Haloactinomyces albus: one gene and its partner. The protein of the gene in region 1 interacts with the protein of each later gene in a pairwise test. Links are inferred from orthologs where the notes say so. Each region holds a gene or a part of one and is shown on either strand. Other genes may lie near its edges. The genes, in order: aceE and nth.

What was found.
Region 2: the proteins of aceE (region 1) and nth interact in binary tests that used the Escherichia coli proteins (3 or more experiments, as listed by UniProt). The link is inferred for Haloactinomyces albus from one-to-one orthologs.

Annotation. Positions count from the first base shown.
Region 1 is NZ_JAVDXW010000001.1:1,123,622-1,133,983, forward strand. What follows is about bases 230-3,580. They hold aceE (pyruvate dehydrogenase (acetyl-transferring), homodimeric type), read left to right. Parts: upstream 230-602; coding sequence 603-3,380; downstream 3,381-3,580. Other genes in these bases: JOF55_RS05185 (DUF3052 domain-containing protein), read right to left, coding at 230-297; JOF55_RS05195 (nucleoside deaminase), read left to right, coding at 3,465-3,580. Outside these bases: more of JOF55_RS05185, read right to left, coding at 1-229; more of JOF55_RS05195, read left to right, coding at 3,581-3,932; JOF55_RS05200 (DUF3263 domain-containing protein), read left to right, coding at 4,162-4,410; JOF55_RS05205 (PucR family transcriptional regulator), read left to right, coding at 4,577-5,791; JOF55_RS05210 (ACP S-malonyltransferase), read left to right, coding at 6,276-7,220; JOF55_RS05215 (beta-ketoacyl-ACP synthase III), read left to right, coding at 7,235-8,200; JOF55_RS05220 (acyl carrier protein), read left to right, coding at 8,258-8,518; JOF55_RS05225 (beta-ketoacyl-[acyl-carrier-protein] synthase family protein), read left to right, coding at 8,515-9,762; JOF55_RS05230 (acyl-CoA carboxylase subunit beta), read left to right, coding at 9,805-10,362. UniProt on the Escherichia coli protein: Component of the pyruvate dehydrogenase (PDH) complex, that catalyzes the overall conversion of pyruvate to acetyl-CoA and CO(2).
Region 2 is NZ_JAVDXW010000001.1:2,026,560-2,036,403, forward strand. What follows is about bases 770-3,602. They hold nth (endonuclease III), read right to left. Parts: upstream 2,639-3,602; coding sequence 1,901-2,638; downstream 770-1,900. Other genes in these bases: JOF55_RS09495 (NUDIX hydrolase), read right to left, coding at 770-1,239; JOF55_RS09500 (TlpA family protein disulfide reductase), read right to left, coding at 1,236-1,904; JOF55_RS09510 (hypothetical protein), read left to right, coding at 2,872-3,126; JOF55_RS09515 (Crp/Fnr family transcriptional regulator), read left to right, coding at 3,223-3,602. In the rest of the region: JOF55_RS09490 (MarP family serine protease), read right to left, coding at 1-410; more of JOF55_RS09495, read right to left, coding at 472-769; more of JOF55_RS09515, read left to right, coding at 3,603-3,897; JOF55_RS09520 (MFS transporter), read left to right, coding at 4,560-5,798; JOF55_RS09525 (MFS transporter), read left to right, coding at 5,952-7,445; JOF55_RS09530 (MBL fold metallo-hydrolase), read right to left, coding at 7,535-8,383; JOF55_RS09535 (NUDIX hydrolase), read right to left, coding at 8,466-9,290; JOF55_RS09540 (hypothetical protein), read right to left, coding at 9,407-9,844. UniProt on the Escherichia coli protein: DNA repair enzyme that has both DNA N-glycosylase activity and AP-lyase activity. The DNA N-glycosylase activity releases various damaged pyrimidines from DNA by cleaving the N-glycosidic bond, leaving an AP (apurinic/apyrimidinic) site.

The DNA of each region.
Region 1 (10,362 bases):
ACCCGTCTTCGGAGTCATTACCCAGATGACCCCCTCGTCTGCGAGGGGAGTCATGACGTCGAGAAGTGTGTCCGTCAGGTCGCCGTCATCGTCGCGCCACCACAGCAGCACGACGTCGACCACGTCGTCGGCATCCTCGTCGAGCAGTTCACTCCCGCAACGCTCCTCAATCGCGGCGCGGACGGCGTCATCGACGTCCTCGTCCCAGCCGATCTCCTGAACCACCATGTCCGGCTCGATGTCGAGCTTGTCGGCGACGTCGACTTCACCTTTGCCGGCGTCTTCCGCGGCGACCACGGCTGTCTCACTCCTCCAATGGCGTCGATGCGGTAACCGTCCGGTTCCGCATCTCATCAGTCTGACACGGTCTTGCCGATAGCGAACACTGCGATCCTCCATCGGCGCAACTGCTGACGGCACGACACGCCGCAGCAATCCTCAGAGACTGACTGTAGACGTGCCCCCGGACAATCGGCCACCTGTGTACCGATCAGTAATGGTGACGGTTCGCGCGTCACTGACCAGGATGGTGGAAGATGAAGTGACCGGGTGCACAACTCAGCCCGGTGGTAAGCATCCACGGCGCAGTCGAGGAGTTCCCCTTGTCCCCGCACAACAGTGAGACCGGTGGCGCAGGTTCCCCGCAACGGGTGCGAGTGATCCGGGACGGGCTGGCTTCACATCTGCCGGACATCGATCAGGACGAGACCGAGGAGTGGCTGGATTCGTTCAACTCCGTTCTCTCCACGCACGGTCAGCAGCGCGCCCGGTACCTGATGCTGCGGCTGCTGCAGCGGGCGCGCGAAACCGGTGTCGGCGTTCCCTCGCTGGTCAGTACCGACTATGTCAACTCGATCCACACCGAACGGGAGCCGTGGTTTCCCGGTGACGAGGAGACCGAACGGCGCTACCGTGCCTGGATGCGCTGGAACGCCGCGGTGATGGTGCACCGCGCCCAGCGTCCGGGCATCGGCGTCGGCGGCCACATTTCGTCCTTCGCCTCCTCGGCGAGCATGTACGAGGTCGGGTTCAACTGGTTCTTCCGCGGTAAGGACCACCCGGGAGGTGGCGACCAGCTCTACATCCAGGGCCACGCTTCCCCCGGCATCTACGCACGCGCTTTTCTGGAGGGGCGGCTCAGCACCGACCAGCTCGACGGCTTCCGGCAGGAGTACTCGCATGCCGGGCCGGGCGGCGGTCTGCCCTCGTACCCGCATCCGCGACTGATGCCGGACTTCTGGGAATTCCCCACGGTCACGATGGGGCTGGGGCCGATGAACGCGATCATGCAGGCCCGGTTCAACCGTTACCTGCAGGACCGGGGAATCAAGGACACCAGTCAGCAACGCGTATGGGCCTTCCTCGGCGACGGCGAGATGAACGAGCCGGAGTCGCGGGGGCTGCTGCAGATCGCCGCCAATGAAGGCTTGGACAACCTGACCTTCGTGGTCAACTGCAACCTGCAGCAGCTCGACGGCCCGGTCCGGGGCAACGGCAAGATCATCCAGGAGCTGGAGTCGTTCTTCCGGGGTGCCGGGTGGAATGTCATCAAGGTGGTGTGGGGCCGGGAATGGGACGCCCTGCTGCACGCCGACCGCGACGGCGCGCTGGTCAACCTGATGAACAACACCCCCGACGGCGACTACCAGACCTACAAGGCCAACGACGGCGCCTTCGTCCGGGAGCACTTCTTCGGCCGGGATCCGCGGACCAAGGACATGGTCAGCAACTACACCGACGACCAGATCTGGGGTCTGCGGCGGGGCGGCCACGACTACCGCAAGCTCTACGCGGCCTACAAGGCGGCCACCGAGCACAACGGCCAGCCCACGGTCATCCTGGCCAAGACGATCAAGGGGTACGGCCTGGGGGCGCACTTCGAGGGCCGCAACGCCACGCACCAGATGAAGAAGCTGACCCTGGACGACCTGAAGCTGTTCCGGGACAGCCTGCGCATTCCTATCTCGGACGAGCAGCTCGACCAGGACCCGTATCGGCCGCCCTATTACCACCCGGGTGCGGACTCGTCCGAAATCGAGTACCTGCAGGACCGGCGCAGGCGTCTCGGCGGCTATCTGCCCGAGCGGCGCGTCAAGTCCAAGCCGCTGGTGCTGCCCGGCGACAAGGTCTACGACGTCATCCGGCGTGGTTCCGGCAAACAGGAAGTCGCCACGACGATGGCGTTCGTCCGGCTGCTCAAGGACCTGGCCAAGGACCCCGAGGTCGGACCGCGGCTCGTCCCGATCATCCCGGACGAGGCGCGGACTTTCGGGATGGATTCGATGTTTCCCGCCCAGAAGATCTACAACCCGCTGGGGCAGTCCTACACGCCGGTGGACTACCAGCTCATGCTCGCCTACCGGGAAAGCGAGCAGGGCCAGATCCTGCACGAGGGCATCAACGAGGCCGGCTCCACCGCGTCGTTCATCGCGGCGGGAACCAGCTACGCCACGCACGGCGAGCCGATGATCCCGGTCTATGTCTTCTACTCGATGTTCGGATTCCAACGCACGGCCGACGATCTGTGGGCGGCAGGGGACCAGATGGCCCGCGGCTTCCTCCTCGGCGCCACCGCAGGGCGCACGACGCTGGTCGGTGAGGGGCTGCAGCACGCCGACGGGCATTCGCTGCTGCTCGCGGCGACGAATCCCGCCGTGGTGTCCTACGACCCGGCATGGGCGTTCGAGGTGGCCCACATCGTCAAGGACGGCCTGCGGCGGATGTACGGCGAGGAGGCGGAGAACGTCTTCTACTACCTCACCGTCTACAACGAGCCGTACCAGCAGCCCGCCGAGCCGGAAGGGCTGGACGTGGAAGGCCTGCTGCGTGGTCTCTACCGCTATCGGCAGGCGCCGGGTGGCTCGGGCCCGCGCGCGCAGGTCCTCACCTCCGGAGTGGCGATGCCCGAGGCACTGCGGGCTCAGGAGATGCTCGCCGAGGAATGGGGAGTGCGGGCCGACGTGTGGTCGGCCACGTCCTGGACGGAGTTGCGCCGCGAGGCCGAGTCGGTCGATCGGCACAATCTGCTGCATCCGGATGCCGAACCGCGGGTGCCGTACGTGACCCGGATGCTGGAGGAGGCGCAGGGGCCGGTGGTCGCGGTGAGCGACTGGATGCGCGCGGTTCCGGATCTCATCCGGCCGTGGGTTCCGGCGGAGATGACCACTCTCGGCGCGGATGGTTTCGGGTTCTCCGACACGCGCCCGGCCGCGCGGCGGGTGTTCCTGGTCGACGCGGAGTCCACTGTGGTCGCCACGCTCACGGCTCTTGCCCGCAGCGGCGAGATCGATGCCGCCAGGGCAGGCGAGGCCGCCCGCAAGTACCGCATCGACGACGCACAGTCCGCAGGTCCGCAAACCACGGATCCGGGCGTCGCGTGAGCGAACGGGCGTGGGTGCGACACTCGCCCCACGCCCGTCCACGGACGGGTTTCCCGCGAAGCCTCCGACCCTGGAGACAGCACCATGCCTGCGCTCACCCCCGACGAGACGGCGCACCTGCGCCGCGCGATTTCGTTGGCCGGGCAGACCGCCCGCGCCGGGAACCGCCCGTTCGGGGCGGTGCTGACCAGTGCGGATGGCACGGTGCTCGCCGAAGGAAGCAACACCGTCGCCGCGACCGGGGACATCACGGCACACGCGGAATCCGTCGCCCTGCGCCATGCCGGGGCCGAACTCGACCTGGACGCGCTGCGCGGCACCACGATGTTCGCCAGTGGCGAGCCCTGCCCGATGTGCACCACCGCGATGTACCTCGCCGGGGTGACTCGGGTGATCTTCGGAATGCCGCTGCCTCGGGCACACGCCGCCTTCCCCGCCGACGAGCGGGCCATGGAGCTGCGCACCCGGGACGTGCTGGCGCTCCTACCGGAGCCGGTCGAGGTCATCGGCCCCGTCCTCGAGGAGGAAGCAGCCGCCGTATTCGGCGAGTGACCTCCGCAGCCTCCGGGCAGGGACGAGCGGCCTCCACGAGGCAGCCACCGCGGCACTTGCCCGCATCGACTGCCTCGTGTTCCAGGCCGACCACGGGGACGACCACTCCGCGCTTACGGCTGGTCACAGCGGCAAACCGGCCGGATGGCCTATCGAACAGGCGTGCCCATCCGGGTAGACTGGAGCCGGTGGGCAAAATCGGTCGGCGACGATGTGAGGGGCTCGGCGAGTGAACGACACGGACCGCGCCATCCTCGCCTTCGAGAGTGAGTGGTGGCATCAGGCGGGGAACAAGGAACGAAGCATCCGGGAGCGCTTCGGCCTGTCCGCGACTCGCTATTACCAGCGTCTGAATCGCCTGCTCGACGAGCCGGAAGCCCTCGCTCAGGACCCCGCTCTGGTCAAGCGGCTGCTGCGGCTGCGCGACTCGCGCGCACAGCGTCGTGCCGCCTCACCCCGGAGGGTGCAGGGAAGCTGAGGGGGTCACCGCCGGTCGCCGAGGCCCATCAGCAGAATACGTGCTGCTCGACCGCGAGCTTTTCCCATCTCCACAGCAACGCGGCGGCTCGCTCGTGCGTGAATGCGCGGGCCCGAAGGCCGGTACCCGTCGTGGCTTCGTTGTCCGGCATGGCAATCTGTCAGCCATGGGCAAGGGCAGCGCGGACGAGCAGGGTGGTACCGGGCGCACGCAGGTGTCGCCGAAGACGCTGCGGCGGCTCGAACACGCCTCGGGCGGGCTCGCCAACGCGAGTATCGCCGCGATGGAACAGCGACTGCCGTGGTTTCAACGTCTGCCTGCCGACCAGCGCGCGAGCGTACTGCTGGTGACCCAGACCGGCGTATCAAATTTCGTATCCTGGCTGCAGGATCCGACCGAGGCGATCCGGCTGACCGCGGAAGCATTCCGCGCCGCGCCGAAAGACCTGTCCCAATGGGTGAGCCTGCGCCAGACCGTCGAGATGGTGCGGGCCGCGATCGATGTCTTCGAACAGCAGCTCCCCGACCTCGCCGACGAGGAGGCCGAGCGCACCCTGCTGACCGAGGCGATCCTGCGCTACACGCGGGAGATCGCCTTCGCCGCGGCGACGTCCTATGCAGCGGCAGCCGAGGCGCGGGGAGCCTGGGACGCGCGCCTGGAAGCACTCGTCGTCGACGGGATCGTGCGCGGGGACACCGAAGAAGCCCTGCTCTCGCGTGCGGCCGCACTCGGTTGGGAACCATCGTCGGAGGCCACCGTGCTCGTCGGGAACGCCCCGTCGGACGATCCACCCAGCATCGTGTATCAGGTACGCAGCCGAGCGGCCAGGGTCGGGCGCTCGGTGTTGCTCGGCGTTCAGGGCAGTCGCCTGGTGGTCGTGTTCGGCGAGCCGTCCGACACCCGGGCAGGACGCGAGGCCGCGAGGAGTATCACCGAAGCTTTCGGCGAGGGTCCCGTGGTGGTCGGCCCGACCGTGTCGAGCCTGACCGAGGCGCACCGCTCGGCAAGCGATGCCATGTCGGCGTTGCGTGCGGTGGTGGCATGGCCTGCCGCGCCACGCCCGGTAGCCGCCGAGGACCTGCTGCCCGAGCGCGCGCTCGCAGGTGACCCCGAAGCCGAGCGCCAGCTCATCGAAAAGATCATGCTGCCGTTGGTCGATGCAGGCAGCGCCCTTCTGGAGACTGTGGACACCTACCTCGAAGTCGGTGGTGTCCTGGAAAGTTGTGCACGCCAGCTCTACGTGCATCCCAACACCGTGCGATACCGGCTGCGCCGCGTCTCCGAAATCACCGGCCGAACACTGTCGAACCCGCGCGATGCCCTCATCCTGCGTACCGCTCTGGCCACAGGTCGCCTGGCCAAGTCACGCGGCCTGTGGTGAAGTTCCGGTCAGACCGTTCTGGCCGCGCTGATCCGCACGAAATCCAGTGCCCACCCCTCCGGCACGATCCGCTGCTCGCTGTAGCGCCAGCCGAACTCCTCGGTCACCGCGAACGCATCGCGTTCAGCACCTGCTCCAGGTTCTCGGAGCTCCGGTCGAGGTTGTTCTTCAGCGAGTCCAGGCCCTCGATATCGACGCGGAAATCCAATGCTCTCCCCTCAAGCGGTGATCACGACCGCAGCAGGATAGCGACACGATCATCCCGCCGGGTGCGAATTCACCGGATGCTCATCGAGATGTGTGTCACGCCGATGAGTGGATACCTCGGCACGCCACGTCACCAATGAGTGACAGACAACAAAGATTCATGTTCCATACAGGCAGGACCCTCCGCTGTCGTTGTAGACACTCCACAACTTTCAGGCGCGGACTTCGTCCGTGTCAGCATCACGTCGACCGCCGGTGAACGTGTTCAGTGGCAGGCGTGATCGCGCTTCTTGCACCCGGCCAGGGGGCCCAAGCCCCCGGCATGCTCGCCCCGTGGCTCGAACTGAACGGGGCGGAGCAACGCCTGACCACCTGGTCGGAACTGACCGGCCTGGACCTGATCCGCCTCGGCACCACCGCCGACGCCGACGAGATCAAGGACACCTCGGTCACCCAGCCACTGGTGGTGGCGCTGTCCCTGATCGCGGCCGAGCAGCTGGGTTCCCGGGTCGAGATCCCGCAAGACGCGCCCGTGGCGGGCCATTCGGTCGGCGAACTCGCGGCCGCCGCGTTGGCCGGGGTCCTGAGCTTCGACGATGCCGTCGCCCTCGCCGCAGTACGCGGACGCGAGATGGCCGCGGCGTGTGCACTCGAACCGACCGGTATGTCGGCCATCATGGGCGGCGATCCGGACATGGTCGTGGCCTATCTGGACAAGCTCGGGCTCGACCCGGCGAACCGCAACGGCGCGGGCCAGATCGTCGCGGCGGGCCGCCGCCCCGCGCTGGAGGAACTCACCGAGGAACCGCCCGACGGCGCCAAGGTGCGGCCAATGCCCGTCGCAGGGGCCTTCCACACCCGGTTCATGGCCTCCGCACGGGAGGCGCTGAGCAGCCATGCGGCCGGACTCACCGTCTCCGATGCCGAGCGACCGCTGTTGTCGAATGCCGATGGTGCGGTGGTTGCCGAGTCGGCGACCGTTCTCCACCGCCTGGTCGATCAGGTCACCCGCCCCGTGCGCTGGGACTCGTGCATGGCGACGCTGGCCGAGCGCGGAGTCACGGCAACCGTGGAGCTGCCTCCCGCGGGAACACTGTCCGGCTTGGTGCGGCGCGAACTCAAGGGCACCCAGGCAGTGGCCCTCAAAACCCCCGACGACCTGGACAAGGTCGCCGAACTGCTGGCCGAGCACGGCCCGACCGATTCCAGGAGCCAGGCGTGACGACCCTATCCACGATGACACCGGCAGGCGGACCCGCCGCCACGAAACTTCTCGGGTTCGGCAGCACCCAGGGCAACCGCGTGGTCACCAACGACGAGCTGGCGCAGATCGTCGACACCAGCGACGAGTGGATCCAGCAGCGCGTCGGCATCGTCAGCCGCAGGCTCGGTGATGAGGACCAGACCGTGGTCACCATGGCGACGGAAGCCGGCGCGAAGGCGATCGCCGATGCGGGGCTCACTCCGACCGATGTGGATCAGGTCATCATCGCGACCTGCACCATGCCCAGTCCCATCCCGAACGCCGCAGCCCAGGTCGCCGACCGGATCGGCATCAAAGCTCCCGGCGCCTTCGACCTCAACGCCGCCTGCGCCGGGTTCTGCTACGCGCTCAACACGGCTTCGGAGTTCGTGCGCGGCGGTTCGGCGCGCCGGGTTCTGGTCATCGGTGCGGAACGATTCCAGGAATGGCTGGACTGGGAGGACCGCGCGAACTGCATCATCTTCGCCGATGGTGCCGGTGCCGCCGTCGTCGGTCCCGCCGACGAGCCCGCGATCGGGCCGGCTTCGCTCGGCAGCGCCGGTGATCTCGTGGACACCATCTATTTGCGGGACAACCGCTACATCTACCAGGAGGGCCAGGCGGTCTTCCGGTGGGCGACCACCCAGGTGGCACCGGTCGCTGCCCGCGCCGTGGAACAGGCGGGGCTTCAACTGCGCGATGTCGACGCTCTCGTCGCACATCAGGCGAACCTGCGCATCGTGGAGGCGATCGCGCGGAAGCTGCAAAGTCAGGGTGCCCGTGACGACCTCGTGGTCGCTCGTGACATCGTGCATTCCGGCAACACGTCCGCCGCCTCGATCCCGCTCGCGATCGACCACATGCGCTCGGCGGGTGAGATCAACAGTGGTGACGTGCTGCTCCTGGTCGGCTTCGGGGCGGGACTGTCCTACGCCGGTCAGGTGGTGGTCTGCCCGTGAGTGCAGCACACCGCAAGCATTCCTGAAAGTGCCTCGGGCAGGTCCGAGGACGGCAACATGAGCAAGGAAGGAACCACCGTGGCGAACGAGGAAATCACGCAGGGCCTCGCAGGCATCGTCGAAGAGGTCGCCGGTGTGGACGCCGACGACGTCTCGATCGAGAAGTCCTTTGTGGACGACCTGGACATCGACTCGCTGTCGATGGTGGAGATCGCCGTCCAGGCCGAGGACAAGTTCGGAGTCAAGATTCCGGACGACGAACTGGCCAACCTCAAGACCGTGGGCGATGCGGTGGACTACATCGCCAAGAACGCATGACAACGACCGATGTTGTAGTCACCGGGCTCGGCGCGACGACACCGCTCGGCGGTGACGTCGCGTCCACCTGGGACGGACTGATCAGCGGGCGCAGCGGGGTACGCAAGACCGAGGCCGAGTGGGTCGACACCTACGACCTGCCTTCTCGGATCTCGGCCCCGCTCGCCCAGGAGCCGAGTGAAATCCTGCCACGAGTGCAGCTGCGCAGGATGGACCGTTGCGAGCAGATCGCGGTGGTCGCCGCCCGACAGGCTTGGTCCGACGCCGGTTTCGACATGCCCACCGACGAGCAGCAGCCGGTCGATCCGGATCGACTCGGGGTGACGCTGGGGACCGGTATCGGCGGCCCGGTCACGCTGCTGGAGCAGAACGAGCTGCTCAAGGAGCAGGGGCTGCGCAAGGTGTCGCCACTGACCGTGCCGATGCTCATGCCCAACGGCCCGGCCGCGCACGTGAGCCTGGACCTCAAGGCTCGGGCGGGAGTGCACTCCCCCGCCTCCGCGTGCGCCTCCGGAGCGGAAGGGCTGGCCACCGGCCTGGACATGATCCGTTCGGGGCATGCCGATGTGGTGGTGGCAGGTGGCGCCGAAGCCTGCATCCATCCCATCACGGTCGCCGGTTTCGTCCAGTCCCGGACCTTGAGCACGCGCAACGACGAGCCCGAGAAAGCCTCCCGGCCGTTCGACACCGACCGCGACGGTTTCGTCATGGGCGAGGGCGCCGGTGTGGTGATCCTCGAAAGTGCCGAGCACGCCAGGGCTCGTGGTGCACGGGTCTACGCCCGGCTGGGCGGAGCGGGAATCACGTCCGACGCACACCACATCACCGGCAATCACCCCGATGGTGTGGGCCAGATCAACGCGATCACCAAGGCGATCTCCGCAGCCGGACTGTCCAACGACGACATCGGCCACGTCAACGCGCACGCGACCTCCACCGTGGTCGGTGACATCGGTGAAGCCGCTGCCGTGCGCAAGGCCGTCGGCGATCACGTCGTGCTCACCGCCCCCAAGGGGGCACTGGGACATCTCGTCGGTGGTGCCGGTGCGGTGGAAAGCATCGCCACGATCCTGACGATCCACACCGGTCTGGTCCCGGCAACTCGGAACCTGGACAACCTCGACCCGAAGGTCGAACTCGACGTGGTGGCAGGTGAGCCCCGCAAGGTCGAGCTGACCGCGGCGGTCAACGACTCGTTCGGGTTCGGCGGGCACAACGTCGCGCTCGCTTTCACCCGCTCCTGATCGGTTTCAACCACACCAGCCCGTCATCTGCGGAGGTATCCGATGACCGCTTTGGCCGCGCGTCCCGACAGTCAGCAGTCCGAGCAGGATCCGCGTGACCCGGAGTTGCGCTTGGCGCAGCTGTTGGACGCGGACTCGATCGTGCCGCTGCATCCGCGGGATGCCAGCGGCATGTACGCGGTGCGGGGCCGGATCTCCGGGGCGAAAGTGATCGTGTACTGCAGTGATGCCACGAAGAAGGGTGGTGCGCTGGGCTCCGAGGGATGTGGGCACATCGTCGAGGCCATCGACACGGCGGTGCGGGAGCGGTGTCCGGTCCTCGGTGTGTGGCACTCCGGGGGTGCTCGGATCCCCGAGGGGGTCGAGTCGCTGGATGGCATGGGTCAGATGTTCGCGGCGATGATCCGCGCTTCGGGCAAGGTGCCGCAGGTCTCGGTGGTGGTCGGTCCGGCTGCGGGTGGTGCCGCCTATGGTCCGGCGCTGACCGATGTGGTGATCATGGCTCCGGCCGGTCGGGTGTTCGTCACCGGGCCGGATGTGGTGCGCAGCGTGACCGGTGAGGAGATCGACCAGGACGGGCTCGGCGGTGCCGAGGCACAC
Region 2 (9,844 bases), 900 kb from region 1 along the record:
GTGGACCTGCTGATCGCCGAAGCCAGACCCGGCAGTGCCGAAGCGGAGGTGAACGGCAGCGCCACCAACCACGCCACGACGAACACCGCGATCCCCTGCAAACAGGCACCCAGCATGTTGTCGACACCGGTCAGCTTCGTGGAGGTGATGCGATCACGGAGCTCACGGCCCGCCCACATGCCCAGCGTCTCGCCGAGCGCGACCAGCACCACCACGATGCCGACTCCGAAGCCGATCTTCGCGGCTTCGCTGTCGAGCCGATCGAGCAGCAGTGGCGCCACCTGGAGCCCGACCACAGCACCGGCGAGTACCCCGACGAACGAGAACAGTGCGGTGACCATGCCGTTGCGCGCTCCCGACACCCCGGCCAACAGTGCCAGCAGCACCACCAGCAGGTCGACCCAGTTCACCCTTCACCTCGATATATCGGAATCGTTGTGGCTCGGTACAGGGCTGCTGGCAATCGTCGATTCAGCCGCTGAAACCGACATCGCCGGATTCCTCGGCCGCACGCCATGCCTCGTCGAGATCTCGCACGTCCCGCCGGTTCCAGCCACGTGACCACCCGGCGAGATCCAGGATCCCCGACAGCAGTCCTCCGGTGAATCCCCACACCAGCATCCCGGGGACGAGGAAGGCCGGAGTCTTGTGGTTACCGCCGAAGTAGACGTGGAGTCGGTTGACCGGGTCGGCCAGCCACGAGATCGGCACCCTGGCCACGGCAGCGGTCTCGGCGGGGTCCACCGGAGCGACCGGCGAGGGTTCCTGCCAGTGCGCCAGCACCGGCGTGACGCGGAAGCCACTGTTGGCCAGGTGGAGTTCGGGCAGAGTTGCGACCGGGCGGATCCCCGAAGGCAACACTCCGACCTCCTCGACGGCCTCCCGCAGCGCGGCATCCACCGCATCCCGGTCCTGCGCGTCGAGTGCGCCGCCGGGGAAGGCGACCTGACCGGGGTGCGCGTTGAGGCTGTCGGCCCGGCGGAGCAGCAGCACGTCCGGCTCGGCGGTTCCGCTCCCGGTGCCGTCCTCCCGCGCGGTGCTGTCCGCACCGGTTTTCTCCTCGGCAGAGTCCTCACCGAACAGCACCAGCACTGCGGCTTGACGGGCATCCTCGGGGGGCCGGGTATGCGATCGGCCGAAATGCTCGTCGTCGATGTGCGCGCTGCGCTCGACCAGCGGGCGCAACCACTCGGGGACATCGGCCGCATCGACCAGCGGCCCGTGGGCATGGTGGTTCACCGGGCGGCCTCCAAGGCACGCTGCACGGCCGCACGTACTTCCTCCGGTGACTCGAACACCTCCGGGGGCAACCGGTGCACCTGCCCCGAAGGAGTCACGACGTAACTGGCGGGCAGCGTGCTCGGCACCTTTAGCGCCGCCGAGATGCGCAGCTCGGGATCGTGCACCGAGGGGAAGGTCACACCGAGCTCATCGAGCAGTCGCAACCCGGCGGCCTGCTTGCTTTTCACCTGGACGCCCAGAACCGGCACGGCCCCCGCTTGCTCCGAGTACGCCTGCAGGGCGGGCAGCTCCTTGCGACACGGCCCGCACCAACTGGCCCACACGTTGATCAAAGTGGCCCGACCGGCCACTGCCGCCCCCATGTCGACCGACGAGCCATCGGCCAGGCAGACCCCGCTGACGCCGGCAAGCTGCGCGGGTCCGGTCCTGGCACCGCCCGAGTGCCCGCACGGGTCGAGTTGTGCCCGTGCGCGCAGGTCGGCGAGCTGCGCAGGGGCCACCGACCGCTCCGTCGGGGCTTGTGCGGGCACGGTACCGGCCGTGTCCTGGGTGGTATCCCGTGGCCACAGTGCCACGACGGCCAGCACGGCCAGCACGACGACCGCGACCGTCCAGCGGAGCTCGTTGCGAAACTCACTCGCGAATCTCGTGAAGCGGCTCATTGCGCAGGCTCCTTCGAAGCGGCCTGCTGCACGGTCTTCTCCGGGACCTCACCCGCGACACCGGCCAGCGCGAGCAACCGCGGGGCCTCCGGTCCCCGGACGAGTTTGGCGGCCTCGGCGGGCTCGGTCGGACCGGCCCCGAACGAAGGGCAGTCCCGTGCGAGCGGGCACGCTCCGCATGCGGGCTTGCGCGCGTGGCACACGCGGCGCCCGTGAAAAATCAGCCGGTGGGACAGCATCGTCCACTCCTTGCGGGGAATGAGCTCACCGACGGCCCGCTCGACCTTGTCCGGCTCCTCCTCGGATGTCCAGGCCCACCGCCGGACCACCCGGCCGAAATGGGTGTCCACGGTGAGACCGGGCACATCGAAGGCATTGCCGAGGATGACGTTGGCGGTCTTGCGTCCGATGCCGGGCAGCTTGACCAGCTCGTCCAGCCGCGCGGGCACCTCGCCACCGTGGCGCTCCAGCAGCGCCGCACCCAGTCCCATCAGCGAGGAGGTCTTGTTCCGGTAAAAGCCCGTGGACCGGATCAGTTCCTCCAGTTCGGCACGGTCGGCCCCGGCATAGTCGGCCGCCGTGGGATACCGCGCGAACAGCTTCGGCGTGACCTCGTTGACCCGCTTGTCGGTGCATTGCGCGGACAGGATCGTGGCCACTGCCAGCTGCAGCGGTGTGCTGAAATTCAGCTCACAGTGCGCGTCGGGGTAGGCTTCGGCCAGTGAGCGCATCATCCGGCGAGCACGCCGCACGAGCCCGAGCCTGGTCTTGTCGGCTCCGGGACGATCCGCCCCTCCCGGGCTCCTGGCCGCTGCGGATTTCTCCTCGGGTCTCGCTCGCGCTCGATCGGACACCCCACTAGCCTACGGATCCGAGTGCACGAGAGAGTGACCCATCCGGCCCACGCAACCGGTTAACACACCCCGGTTGCAACCACTGCGAAGGCATGCGCGAGGATTTAGCCATCATGACTGCCTGGTTCGTGATCGTCGTACCGCTTGTGATCATGTTCTTCACACTGTTCATGGAACGGGTGGAGGCACGACTCCGGCACGTCGCGGTGCAGGAGAACGAGGTGGAAGAACTGCTGGAGAACGCCCGACCGGACGAGGTCCGGGCGCTGTTCCGGCAGGGAATTGGACGTGCGCTGGAGTTGTTCCAGCTACGCAGAGTGGGACGCGCCGGTAGACTACGTACGCGCCGCTCCCGCGACCGGTCTTAGACTGGCTGGTGGTGATAGGCGGCATAGGCCGGTCACCGTGTTCGTCGCGGGACCGGCATCGAAAGCAGCCGCCGCGTCTCAACATGGAGGGACGAGGTGGACGAGACCCTGTCGCGGGCCGGCATCTTCCAGGGAGTGGAGCCGGCTGCTGCGGAGGCATTGACCCAATCGCTGGAACCGGCAGAGTTCCCGCGTGGACATGTGATCTTCGCCGAGGGCGAGCCGGGTGACCGGCTGTACATTATTCAATCCGGCAAGGTGAAGCTGGGACGCAAGTCCCCGGACGGCAGGGAGAACCTGCTGGCGATCATGGGGCCGTCGGACATGTTCGGCGAGCTGTCCATCTTCGATCCGGGCCCCAGGACCTCGACGGCAACGACGGTGACCGAGGTACGCGCGCTGACCATGGACCGCGGTGCGCTGCGGCAGTGGATCGGCACCCGCCCGGAGATCGCCGAGCAGTTGCTCCGGGTCATTGCGCGGCGTCTGCGCAGGACCAACGGCATGCTCGCGGATCTGATCTTCACCGACGTGCCGGGCCGCGTCGCCAAGGCGCTGCTGCAACTCGCACAGCGGTTCGGCAGCCAGGAGGCCGGGCTGCTGCGGGTGACGCACGACCTCACGCAGGAAGAAATCGCACAGTACGTCGGCGCATCACGGGAGACCGTGAACAAGGCGCTGGCCGACTTCGCACACCGGGGCTGGCTCCGGCTCGAAGGCAAGAGTGTGCTGATCCTCGACCCGGAACGGCTGGCCAAGCGCGCTCGCTGAGTGAGCAGGACCCGCGTTCAGCGGCCGAGTTTCGCGGCGCGCCGACCGGGAATGTCGAAGCGGTATCCCCCGCCCGGTCGGTGCGCTGGTATTTTCTGTCTGCGTACTGAATCGATTTAGCACTCGTCGGAGTCAGTACTGCCGAAGGCAGCTCAGCAGGCCGATCAGCGACCACCGGTTCAGCATCTCCGGCAGGCCCACTCGGTAGCTCACCCGGCAGCTGTGAAATGCCAGGGCGCCAGACGAGCGAGAAGGGACCGGGCGCCACCCCCGACGCGGCGCTCCGGTCCCTTCTCGCTGCGTGGTTCGTCCCCCGACCAACCACGCTTCCCCGACCCTCCGATGCGTCGGCCCCGAACCATGACACCGGAGGCTGGTCTTGTGGCGGGCAACCCGCATCCGGGCAACCCTGCGTGGACCACACCCTTACGATGCGCGTTCCACCACGGCTTTGCCAAGACCTTTCACCCACCAAGACGTGCCACACGCGTCTCGGGTTGCATCTTCACCCGAAATTTCGTGGCCAAATTTTTTCGGCCACGCAGCGCCGGCTCCCGCGCCGCCCGCGCGGTGTGCGGCCGAGCCCGCTCCCCGGTGAGATCACTCGGCGAGACACGAAAATCAATTGGTACTCACGTACCAGTATCGCCATACTGGTACGCGTGTCCGAATCCGTATCCCCGAGTGACTATCGCAGCGCCCTCAGCGCCCCGGGGGCTGCCGCGCCCGTGATCACCTCGCTGCTGGCCCGGCTGCCGATCGCCATGATCGGGCTCGCACTACTGCTCTACGTCGAGCAGGAGACCGGCACGTTCGCCGCAGCCGGGCTGGTGTCGGCGAGCACCCTGACCGGCGTGGCCTTCGGCTCGGTGCTGCAGGGACGGGTGATGGACCGGGTCGGCCCCACCGTGCCGCTGCTGGTGATGTCCGGGATCTTCACCGTCCTGGTCGCCGCCGAGATCGCCGCGATCGAAATGGGGGCGACGGTCACCGTGCTGACCGTGCTGGCCTTTACCGTGGGGCTCACCGAACCCATGACCGGCCCGGCGTCGCGAGCCCTGTGGACCCAACTGCTGCCGCCCGGAGCCGTACGCGACGCCGCCTACTCCTACGAGGCGATCAGCATGGAGGTGTTCTTCATCCTCGGACCCGGGCTGGCCGGGCTACTGGTCGCCATGCCGTGGCCGGGAACCGGGGTGGTCGCCGGATCGGCCTGCATGGTCGTCGGCAGCGTCGGATTCGCCTGCACCCCGGCCGCACGCAGGCACCGACCACTACCGCAGGAGCGGCCCACCGGCAGCATGCTCGGCGCGCTCGCCACCCCGGGAATGCGCACGGTGGCCGTGGCCGCGCTCGGCTTCGGTGCTCTGCTCGGAATGGTGGAGGTGGCAGTGCCCGCGGCTGCCGAGGAAGCGGGCAAACCGGCCCTCGGTGGCCTGATGCTGAGCGTACTGTCGATCAGTTCCGTGATCGTCGGCATCCTCTACGGGATGCGGCCGTGGCCACGCCCCATGCACCTGCGACTTCCGGCATTGCTCCTGGGATTTGCGGCCCTGATCGCCCTGCTGGCCCTGCCCGGGACGCTCTGGGGCCTGGGTCTGGCCCTCCTGCTTGCGGGAAGCCTGATCACTCCTCAGTCCACCGCCCACTCGGTCGCGCTCGAACTGGCAGCCCCGGTGGGCACCGCGACCGAGGCGTTCGGCTGGGTGATCACGGCGGTGACCCTGGGGGCCGCCGCGGGGCAGTCGCTGAGTGGGCACCTCGTCGAGCGATCCGGACCACCGCTGGCCTTCGTCGTGGCCGGAGCGATCGGCGCGCTGCTCGCGCTGGCATTGTGGCTGCGCCGGGCCACGCTGCTGCCGTCCACCATCCACTCGGAAGCCACCCTCGCCACCATGTGAGCACGGCCCGGTCAATCCGCCCGGAAACCGGTGGCCTCGCGCGGTATCGCACGCGCTTCTCGGATTACTCGGCGAGACCGTCCCATCGCCACGGTGCGAGACGGTCCACGGAGCGGTGGTTGTCCCCCGATGCACCGGGTACCCGAAAAGTCGATGACACCCTCGAACCGCACCCACGTCCCGAGGGTGCTCACCCGCGTTCCGTTGGCCGGGAACTACCCCACGGCAGTGGCTCTGGCGCTACTCGCGCTGTGCCCCTTCATCGTGCTCTCGACCGCGGTGCCGGTGTTCGAGCGGCAACTGATCACCGCCCTGGACACGACGGCGTTCGGGGCCGGGCTGGCCGGGAGTCTGGCCAACGCCGGATACGCCTTCGGCGCCGTCGCGGCCGCGGACCTGATCCGGCGCTTATCACCGCGAGCGGTGTATCTCCTCTGCGAGGCGGGGTTCGTCGTGGGCTCGCTGCTGAGCGCGTTCGCATCGAGCATCACGATGTTCACCATCGGGCGAGCACTGCAGGGCGTGACCACCGGGATGTTGCTGGTGGCCGCACTTCCGCCCCTGGTCACCAACCATGGTGCTGCGAAGCTTCCGCTCACGGCCGCGTTCGTCAACCTCGGACTGTTCGGCATGGTGACCCTCGGTCCGGTGGTGGGTGGGCTGGTCGCCGGTTTCACCACTTGGCGGGCGCCGTTCGTCGGAGTCGCCGCCCTGGGGGTGATCGGTATGACCTTCGGCGTGCTCGGGTTCGGGCGGGCCAAGCCGCACTCGCGCCGTGCGGGGTTCGACTGGTCGGCCATTCCCGTGGCCGCGACGGCGACGTTCCTACCGTTCTTCGCCGTGGCTTGGCTGACCAGCAGTTCCTTCACCGCGCCCGGATTCCTGCTCCCACTCGTGGTCGGGCTGGCGGGGCTGGGCACGCTGCTCGTGCGGCAGTACCGCAAGGACAGGGCTCTGATGCCGTTGAAACTGCTCGCCCACACACTGCCGATCACCGGCGTGTCGGTGGCGATGGTGGCAGGCGCGGGGTTCACCACCCTGATCGAGCTGTCCGTGGTCTACCTGCTGCAGGTCGCGCACCTGCCGCCTGCCACGGCCGGGGCGCTGCTGGCTCCCCAACTGGCAGGTATCGCGATCGCCGCCTGGCTGTTCAAAAGGATGCTGTCCACGCGTTGGTTGCCCGTGCTCGCCTTCTCCGGTTTGAGCATCGTCACCGTCGGTGGCGTACTGCTGCTGTTCGCAGTGGGGTCCGGCGGGATCGTGCCGATGGTACCGCTGGCCGGGCTGCTGCTCGGCTTCGGCGCAGGCGCCGGAGTGGCACCCGGATTGTTCATGGGCGGGCTCAGCGTGCCCTCCACCCGACTCGGCCCCACGTTCGCGCTGGTGGAACTCCTCCGTGCCGAGGCGGCGTTCCTGCTCGGCCCGGTGCTGCTGCACATCGCGATGCTCACCGAGGCCCTGGCAGGCGGAATACGGCTGGCCACACTGATCCTCGTGATCCTGATGGCGGTCAGCGGTGTGATCCTGCTCGGCGTGCTGCTGCTCGGCGGTGCTCGCCCGCACGCGCCCGATCTCGAAGGCTGGCTGCAAGGACAGTCCTCGGCCTACCACTCCCCGCCCCTGGCCGCGACGGTCCGCCAACGCTAGGTGAAGGCTCCGGTTTTTTGCAGTTTCGCGCGAAACTGCATTTTTCGGTCGTGCTTCGTTCGGGGGTCACCCGGGCACGGCCCACATCCTCACAGCTCGCCGAGTTCGCGGAGGTGGGTCAGTTGGGCCCGGACCGTGCTCTCGGCGGCGGGCCAGACGGACCGGTCGACATCGGCGTAGACGACCTCGACGACCTGCCGGGCAGTGACCTCGGGGCCGCGCTCGCGCACCACCTGCCGAATCTGACCGAGTCGCTGCTCACGGTGAGCGAGATAGGTCGACGCCGCCGCACGGGCATCGGGCAGTTCGGGGCCATGTCCCGGCAGCACCCGAGTGCCTTCGGGCAATTCGGCCAAGCGCCGCAGCGAGTCGAGGTAGGAACCCAGATGCCCGTCCGGGTCGGCGACCACCGTCGTTCCCCTGCCGAGAATGCTGTCCCCGGCGAACAGGGCTGGCACGTCTTCGTGCTCGACCACGAAACACACCGAGTCACCGGTATGGCCCGGCGTGGCCAGTACCCGTAACCGCAGACCCGCCACCGAGAGCACCTCGCCACCCTCGAGTGCTTCCGCCCCGATGCACAGTGCCGGATCGAACGCCCGAACGACCGCGCCGGTGAGCTCCACGAACTCCTGCACACCCTCGACATGATCCGGATGGTGATGCGTGAGCAACACCAGCTCCACGGGGCCGTGGTCGGCCACTCGTCGCAGATGTTCGCCGTCGCCGGGACCGGGGTCGATCACGACGCACTCACGCTTCCCGGGTGCCCGCACGATCCACGTGTTCGTGCCGTCCAAAGTCATCGGCGTCGGATTGTCGGCCAGCAGCACCGAAGCGTAGGGGGTCACCTGCCGCAACGTGGCGTAGGCAGGGTGTTCCGGGGACAGTGAGCTCACGCGCCTCTCTCCTTCTCGGCGATCTGCGGGGCCGGGCATCCGACAGCCCGGTGGCAGGCAGTCTTGTGGCGAGCGGTTCTGTGGCAGGCGGCCCTGATCACGGCACGGAAATGACGGGCGATCACGCGTCGCCGTAACCCGGTTCGCCCGGCAGTACGACCCGCCATCTCCCGTCGCGGCGCACCACTCGCGGAACGACCTTGCCGACCACCCGATCGACAGCCAGAGCGCTCGCCACGCTGCCGTATCCGGCGAGCTCGGTCAAGGTCATCCACGTCGGTGGGAGCAGGCCGCAGTGCCCGCTCTTCCAGTCCTCCAGCGCGTCGTTCGGAGTGCTCCAGTACGCATTGGTGACCTCCGTGGTGACCGCATCGGCGCGCTGCCCGTGCGGCATCGCAGCGAGGAAGAACCGGGTGTCGTATCGACGCGACTCGACCTCGGGTGTCACCCAGTTCGACCACGGCCGCAGCAGGTCGGCCCGCAGTACCAATCCCGCCTCGGCCAGGAACTGCGCGAAGGACATGTCGCGGGAGACCAGCGCACGCCGTGCGTCGGCATACGAGGACGTGTCGGCGACCACGGTCTCCGCGCTCTGCCCGGCGAGCAGCACCCCGGATTCCTCGAAGGTCTCCCGGACCGCCGCGCACACGAGTGCCCTGGCCAGTTCCGGTGTGCAACCGTACTGGTCCGCCCACCACGAGGGTTGCGGGCCACTCCACGACACCGACGTGTCGGCGTCCCTGCGATCCACACCACCACCGGGGAATACGGTCATCCCGCCTGCGAACGGCATACCGTCGACCCTCCGCTGGAGAAAGACCTCCGGCCCTGTCGACCCTTCGCGCAGCAGCATGACCGTCGCCGCGTCCCGCGGCGTCACCGGCGTCTCGGAAGGTGCTCGGGGAACGAATTCCTCGAGCAGAGCCAGATCGTCGGGCAGTCCCATGCGGTCACCCTAAACGGCCCGTAGCGCTCGCAGCCATCGTCACGATCGAATCCGCAGCACTCGATCGACCTCACCGGCACGGCCGCTCCCGTGCTACCGGCAGCACCGGATGGCGGTCAGTGCGATGCGGAAGGAGGAGTTCGTCTGCCGGGCACCGAGGCCGGTGCCGCACCGATCGGCGGAAAACCCCCGGTACCGGGCATGGTGGTCAGTCGCGGATCCTGTCGATTCCCCGAAAGCGTGTTCTGCTGCCCCTCGGGAGCCTGCCCGTGGGGCGTCCGCCCGTTGGACCTCGGTTCATCGGCGACCTGTCCTGCCGTGACCTGGCCGCCGGCGTCCTCCGCGGAACCGTCCTTGTCCTGCTCCCGCTGCGCGAGTTCCTCGTGCAGCTTACGCAGCAGGTTGCGCTCCCGGTCGGTGAGCTTGGCGTCCACGGCCGCCGGAACACGGGGGTTCGCGCCGGGACCGCGATGCTCCTCGGGCGCCCCGATCACCTCCCCCTCGGTCCCGACCTCGGACAGGGCTCCCACCGCGTCTTCGTCCACCGCTGGTCC